2 regions of the Kosakonia calanthes genome follow, and region 1 is predicted to be linked to the other one. Evidence: predicted binding sites of a transcription regulator. Region 1 holds the regulator's gene; the other holds the start of a gene.

Region 1 (3,526 bases):
GAAAGAGGCTGAGCGTGGCGCTGACCACGGCGGAAGAGGTTTGCAAATCTTGTTGTATTGCACTGAAAGCGGGCAGGTACATGTCGGTGGCTAAAAAGCCCAGCACGCTTAATCCCGCGAGCCAGACTAAAAATCCTTTGCCAGGTTGCATTATGGTTTCTCTTTGTTGCAGGTATTTAGGGGTGTCGAGTGTAAGGAGTGCAATAACAGTTGTGAAACGCTAATATTTGCGCATTGGTTTCAAAATTTTTGCAGGCAGATTATGTGGTCAGAATATTCCCTTGAAGTGGTTGATGCGGTGGCGCGCAATGGCAGTTTTAGCGGTGCGGCGCAAGAGTTGCATCGCGTGCCTTCTGCGGTGAGCTATACCGTTCGGCAACTGGAAGAGTGGCTGGCGGTTCCGCTGTTTGTGCGTCGCCATCGTGATGTAGAGTTAACGCCCGCAGGCGTCTGGTTTTTGAAAGAAGGGCGTTCTGTTATCAAAAAAATGCAGGTCACCCGCCAGCAGTGCCAGCAAATCGCCAATGGCTGGCGCGGGCAACTGGCGATCGCGGTGGACAATATCGTTAAACCTTCGCGCACGCGGCAGCTAATCGTTGATTTTTATCGCCATTTCAGTGATGTCGAATTACTGGTTTATCAGGAGGTGTTTAATGGCGTCTGGGATGCGCTTTCTGACGGACGCGTTGAGTTGGCGATTGGCGCAACGCAGGCCATTCCGGTCGGTGGACGTTATGCGTTTCGCGATATGGGCATGCTTAGCTGGAAATGCGTGGTTTCCAGTCAACATCCTTTGGCTGCAATGCCCGGCCCGCTAAGTGATGAGACGTTGCGCAACTGGCCTTCGCTGATTCAGGAAGATACGTCGCGTTCATTACCGAAACGCATTACCTGGCTGCTGGATAACCAAAAACGCGTGATTGTCCCGGATTGGGAATCGTCGGAAGCCTGTCTCTCGGCGGGGCTGTGTGTGGGCATGGTGCCGGCGCATTTTGCCAGACCGTGGTTGGATAGCGGAGCCTGGGTGGCGCTCGAACTGGAAAACCCGTTTCCGGATGCGGCTTGCTGCCTGACATGGCAACAAAACGAGGCATCGCCCGCCTTAAATTGGCTGCTGGAGTACCTGGGAGATAGCGAAACGCTGAACAGTGAATGGTTGCGGGAGCCGGAGTAACGGCCCCCGCGAAAGAAGATTAACGGCGGTAGTCGCGGAACGGGCCATCGGCCACCGAGCGGCGCTCTACCAGGCGCGGATGCACCTCAATCGATTGCGACTCTTCACGTTTGTTGACGATGCGGTCAAGCAACATGGTAAAGGCGGTTTCACCCAATGAATCTTTCGGCTGATGAATCGTCGTCAACGCTGGCGTGAAGAAGCGAGAGTTGCGCACATTGTCATAACCGATAACCGAAATATCCTGCGGTACGCGTAAACCCATCTCATCAGCGGCGCACAGTGCGCCCATCGCCATAATATCACCGCCGCAAAAAACGGCGGTAGGGCGGTGCGACTGGCCGAGGATCTGCTGCATGGCGCGGTAACCAGATTCCGGTTCGAAGTCGCCCTGCACAATCCAGTTTTCCGGGACGGAAATCATGGCTTCTTCCATCGATTTCATAAAGCCCGCCAGACGGCCTGCGCCGGTATTACGCTCCAGCGGGCCGGGGATCACGCCGATATCGCGATGCCCGCGTTCAATAAGATAGCGGCCTGCCATATAACCGCCTTCGAAGGCGTTATCAATGACAGAATCGGTAAAATCGGCTTTTGCTTCGCCCCAGTCCATCACCACCATCGGAATGTGGCGATACTCTTCCAGCATGCTTAAAACAGATTCGGGATATTCAGAGCACATAACCAACAGGCCGTCGACGCGTTTTTGCGCCATCATCGACAAATAAGCGCGCTGTTTTTCGTGGCTATTCCATGCGTTACCCAGAATCAGGGTGTAGCCTTTCTGGAAACATTTCTTTTCGACAGCTTCGATGATTTCGGCAAAATAGGCCGCTTCGCTGCTGGTGGCCAATAAACCGATAGATTTTGTGTGATTGACTTTCAAACTGCGCGCCACGGCGCTCGGCGAATAGTGCAGTTCTTTGATCGCGGCCCACACGGCGTTGCGCGTCTCTTCGGCGACGAAGCGTGTTTTGTTAATTACATGTGATACGGTTGTAGTGGAAACGTTTGCTCGTTTCGCGACGTCTTTAATCGTTGCCATCAGATATTACTCCAGACCATATCGTAAGCTCCTGATAATACTTAAGGTAAACGTTTGCCTTTAAACACCCTGAACTCAGCAAAAAGAGTGCGGTACGCCGGGAAAACGACACTGGACGTCAGGAGGGGAGTCAATGGCCGGTACGCTTATAAATTTAGCGTCGAATTTTGTCTTATCTTGAGCAAAAGGGGAAGAGTTAAAACGATTCTCCCTCTAATTCCCGCAAGATTTTTAGGATAATTTGTGCAAAAATGCGCTATCTCACTTTTTGTGGGGAAATTAAAAGGAGAGAAATTGATGAGCACCGATCTTAAGTATTCATTATTCACCACCGTCATCGTTCTGGGTCTGATTGTTTTCGGCGCGCTGACCGCAGCACTGCATTGATCTATCGCGAGGGAGAGCTTTCTCCCTCGGTTTTCCTGCCTTATCTCCTGCATTTGTATCTGTTGCGCAATAATCTTTTGTCATTCAGCTAACTTCTAATTTATGTGACAGCTGTCATACTTTTGTCTTCAACGACAGAGTCGAGCGTCGGCATGTCATTTTCGGAGCCAAAATATGAAAATTAATTTCCCTTTGCTGTCCCTGGCTATCGGTGCCTTCGGTATCGGTACTACGGAGTTTTCCCCAATGGGATTACTGCCGGTGATTGCCCGCGGCGTTGACGTTTCCATTCCGGCGGCAGGGATGTTGATTAGCGCATACGCTATCGGCGTGATGGTCGGCGCCCCCCTGATGACGCTGCTGCTGTCGCATCGCGGTCGTCGTAACGCGCTGATCTTTTTGATGTCTATTTTTACCTTGGGTAACGTGTTGTCGGCCATTGCGCCAGACTACTCCACATTAATGCTCGCCCGCATCGTTACCAGCCTGAACCACGGCGCATTCTTCGGCCTCGGTTCGGTGGTGGCCGCAAGCGTGGTTGCGAAAGAAAAACAGGCCAGCGCAGTCGCCACCATGTTTATGGGGCTGACCATCGCTAATATCGGCGGCGTGCCTGCCGCTACCTGGCTGGGTGAAACCATCGGCTGGCGCATGTCATTTATGGCCACTGCCGGACTGGGCGTGATTGCTATGTTGAGCCTGTTCTTCTCTCTGCCAAAAGGCGGCGCGGGTGCGCGTCCGGATGTCCGCAAAGAGCTGTCAGTACTGATGCGTCCGCAGGTTCTCTCTGCGTTACTGACCACCGTGCTGGGTGCTGGAGCCATGTTTACGCTCTATACCTATATCTCTCCGGTACTGCATACCATTACTCATGCTACGCCGGTATTTGTTACCGCCATGCTGGTACTGATTGGTGTGGG
Region 2 (3,526 bases), 520 kb from region 1:
GCGTTCAGCATGCTGCCCGGTTCAACCGCGCGGGTCAGCACCGTGCCATTGCTCGGCGCGACCAAAATGGTGTCGTGCAGATCAAGTTGCGCTTGCGCCAGCGCCGCCTGCGCCTGCTCAAGGCCTGCTTTGGCCTGGGCGATTTCTTGCGGGCGGTTACCGGCGCGGTACTGGCTCAGTTTATCCTGTGCCGATTTCAATGTGGCTTGCGCCTGATCCCGCGAAGAACGGGCATTTTCCAGGTCGTTGGCTGAAATCACTTTGCTTTTCCACAATCCTTGCTGGCGCTGATAATAATTCTGCGCATATTCCCATGCCGCGCGTGCCTGGTTAACCGCGGCGGCGGCCTGAGCAATTTCTTCCGCGCGGTAGCCCGCGGTGGCTAATTCATATTTCGCCTGCGCCGTTGACACGTTGGCCTGGGCTTGCAGTAGGGCGTTTTCATACGGCGCTTTGTCCATCTCGCCAAGCTGCTGCCCTGCTTGCACGCTGTCACCTTCGTCCACGTTTAGCGCCGCTAAGCGCCCGCCGACACGAAAGCTCAAATTGACAGTACGGATATCAACATTGCCGTACAGCGTAAGCCCATTTTCCTGTTTGCTTTGATACCACATCCAGCCGCCGCCGAGGGCAGCCAATAAAGCCAATACAATCAATACGGTGACGATGTGCTTTTTCATAACTCGAGACTCCTGTGCGTTAATCCTTGCAAGATAAGATCGATATGGCAGGTGATGACCTGAGAAATCAGTGCCGTTTTCTCTTCGTCGAACTGCGTCCATCCGGCGCGCAGCAAAATGGTTTCCCGACCGAGGCGAAAGGCGAGGATCTGGCCGATCAACGCATGAGCATGAATGATGGTTTGCGTGCTGTCGGCGTCGCGCCCGGTATAAGCGGCAAGCAGGTTGGTAAAGTGGCAGTGCATTGGTTCAATGACCTGATGATGCACCAACTGGTAAGCCCGCGTCGGGGAGAGCTGCTCGCGGGAGATAAACTTGCTCAGGTTGAGCGTTTCATCATGGGTGAGCAGCATAATCATATTCTGGCAAGCGCGATGAAGAAGCTCGCGCATCGCGGCTTTATCGGGGTTCGGCGCGGCAAACAGCGCTTCGGCGGCCAGCACATGGGGGCGAAAATGTTCGCTGATAAAGTCGGCGATCCACTGCGCACAGGCGAGGTACAAATCCTCTTTTGAGCCGAAATAGTAAGGGATCGCGGCGATATTTTGCCCGGCCAGCGCGGCGATATCCCGCGTGGTGGCATGCAAGCCATATTCGCCAAACTGTGCCAACGCGGCGGCGATCAACTGGTTTTTGGCCTGCTCACCTTTGGTGGTCATCGGTGTCGTATTCATGGGCTTATTGGAATTAATCAATCGATTGATTAACTTTAGGCCGCAGGCCAATGTTTGTCTAACCGGCGTGCCGAAAATGTGAGTGCGGTTGAATTTATCGCCTCGTTGGCGATTCCCTTGCACGTGAGTGCAAAACGTCGAGCGAGGCGCGGAAATCGACAATTATATTTTGCAGACGAATACCTGCGGGATATTTTATGCGCCGGATCACAAAAGCTGATACACTCCGCTCCTTCATGACATTGTGGTTTTTGTCATCAATTAAATATTATCTCCTCGAAAACTACACCTGTGACAGGTCGGGGCGGTGTGGAGTTGTTATGTCTTTTGATGCCCTTGGCCTGAATCCGGAAATCCTGCGCGCAGTCGCAGAGCAGGGTTACCTTCAGCCAACCCCTATTCAGCAGCAGGCTATCCCGGCGGTTCTGCAAGGCCGCGATCTGATGGCGAGCGCGCAAACCGGTACCGGTAAAACCGCAGGTTTTACACTGCCGTTGCTGCAGCGCCTGGTGCAGAATGAACCGCATGCTAAAGGGCGTCGCCCGGTGCGTGCGCTGATCTTAACGCCGACCCGTGAACTGGCGGCGCAGGTGGGCGAAAACGTACGTGAGTACAGCCAATACCTGAATATTCGTTCCATGGTGGTTTTCGGTGGGGTGAGCATTAACCCGCAGATGATGAAACTGCGCGGCGGCGTGGATGTGCTGGTCGCTACACCGGGCCGTCTGCTCGATCTTGAACACCAAAATGCCCTGAAACTCGATAGCATCGAAATCCTCGTGTTGGATGAAGCCGACCGCATGCTGGACATGGGCTTTATCCACGATATTCGCCGCGTGCTGGCGAAACTCCCGGCGAAACGCCAAAACCTGCTGTTTTCTGCGACCTTCTCTGACGAGATCAAACAGCTGGCGGAAAAACTGCTGCACAACCCGCTGGAAATTGAAGTCGCACGTCGCAACACCGCGTCTGAGCAGGTCACGCAGCATGTGCATTTCGTGGACAAAAAACGCAAACGGGAACTGCTGTCACAGATGATTGGCGAGGGCAACTGGCAGCAAGTGCTGGTCTTTACCCGTACCAAACACGGTGCCAACCACCTGGCTGAACAGCTGAATAAAGATGGCATTACCAGTGCCGCGATCCACGGTAACAAGAGCCAGGGGGCACGTACTCGTGCGCTGGCGGATTTCAAATCCGGGGATATTCGCGTGCTGGTGGCAACCGATATCGCCGCGCGTGGTCTGGATATTGAAGAACTGCCGCACGTAGTCAACTACGAGTTGCCGAACGTGCCGGAAGATTATGTTCACCGTATTGGCCGTACCGGCCGAGCGGCGGCCACCGGCGAAGCGTTGTCGTTGGTTTGCGTTGATGAACATAAACTGCTGCGCGACATTGAGCGCCTGTTGAAAAAAGAGATCCCGCGCATTGCCCTGGACGGTTATGAACCGGATCCATCGATCAAAGCCGAACCCATCCAGAATGGCCGTGGGCAGGGCGGCGGTGGCCGTGGTCAGTCCGCGCCGCGCCGCAATGACGGTGAAGCGCAAAAACCACGCTCGCCGCGTCGCAGTGAAGGTGGCGCCGCAAAACCGGCGGGTGGACGTCGCAGTGAAGGCGGCACCGCGAAACCGGCGGGTGGACGTCGCAGTGAAGGCGGCGCCGCGAAACCAACCGGTGGACGCCGTCTTGATGGCGGCGCTGCGAAACCGGCAGGTAATCAATCTCGCCGTCGCCCGCGTAAACCGTCCTCCGCGCAGTAAGACGTTGTCGTCCGGATAGACATTGATGATCAAAGCCGCCATCGTGCATTTTGCCGATGGCGGCTTCGTTTTATCCGGCAACGCGCGCCAGCCATGCCTGGCGCGTTTCTCGCGCCCGCAGGGCGACGTCTGCTTGTGGATCGGAACTGAAACCGTGGTACGCGCCCGGCCAGACGTTCATCTCCACCCGCACACCCGCGCGAATCAAACGTTGCGCATAGGCAATATTCTCATCAACAAACAGATCCAGCGTACCGACGCCAATCCAGGTTGGCGGTAACCCTGCCAGGTTTTCCGCTCGCGCCGGTGCTGCATAGGGTGATACGCCATCACTACCCGGTTCACAGCCTAATAATGCCCGCCAGCCAAAAGCGTTATTTTCCCGCGTCCAGATGAATTCCCCGGT

Evidence for each region. Region 1 encodes PurR, which represses purine synthesis genes. Its sites were predicted from a motif close to CANGCAAACGTTTGCNTG; they were not measured.
Region 2: cecR (transcriptional regulator CecR) is a predicted target of PurR. The motif match lies at 1,398-1,415, and genes of this name have one in related genera.

What each region holds. Positions count from the first base shown of each region.
Region 1 covers NZ_CP151800.1:2,660,647-2,664,172, reverse strand. The annotation lists gene punC (purine nucleoside transporter PunC) at 1-151, opposite strand, end outside; gene punR (DNA-binding transcriptional activator PunR) at 263-1,174, shown strand; gene purR (HTH-type transcriptional repressor PurR) at 1,194-2,219, opposite strand; gene AAEY27_RS12455 (YnhF family membrane protein) at 2,517-2,606, shown strand; gene AAEY27_RS12450 (MFS transporter) at 2,781-3,526, shown strand, end outside.
Region 2 covers NZ_CP151800.1:3,185,092-3,188,617, reverse strand. The annotation lists gene hlyD (secretion protein HlyD) at 1-680, opposite strand, end outside; gene cecR (transcriptional regulator CecR) at 677-1,354, opposite strand; gene rhlE (ATP-dependent RNA helicase RhlE) at 1,675-3,120, shown strand; gene AAEY27_RS14920 (alpha/beta hydrolase) at 3,191-3,526, opposite strand, start outside.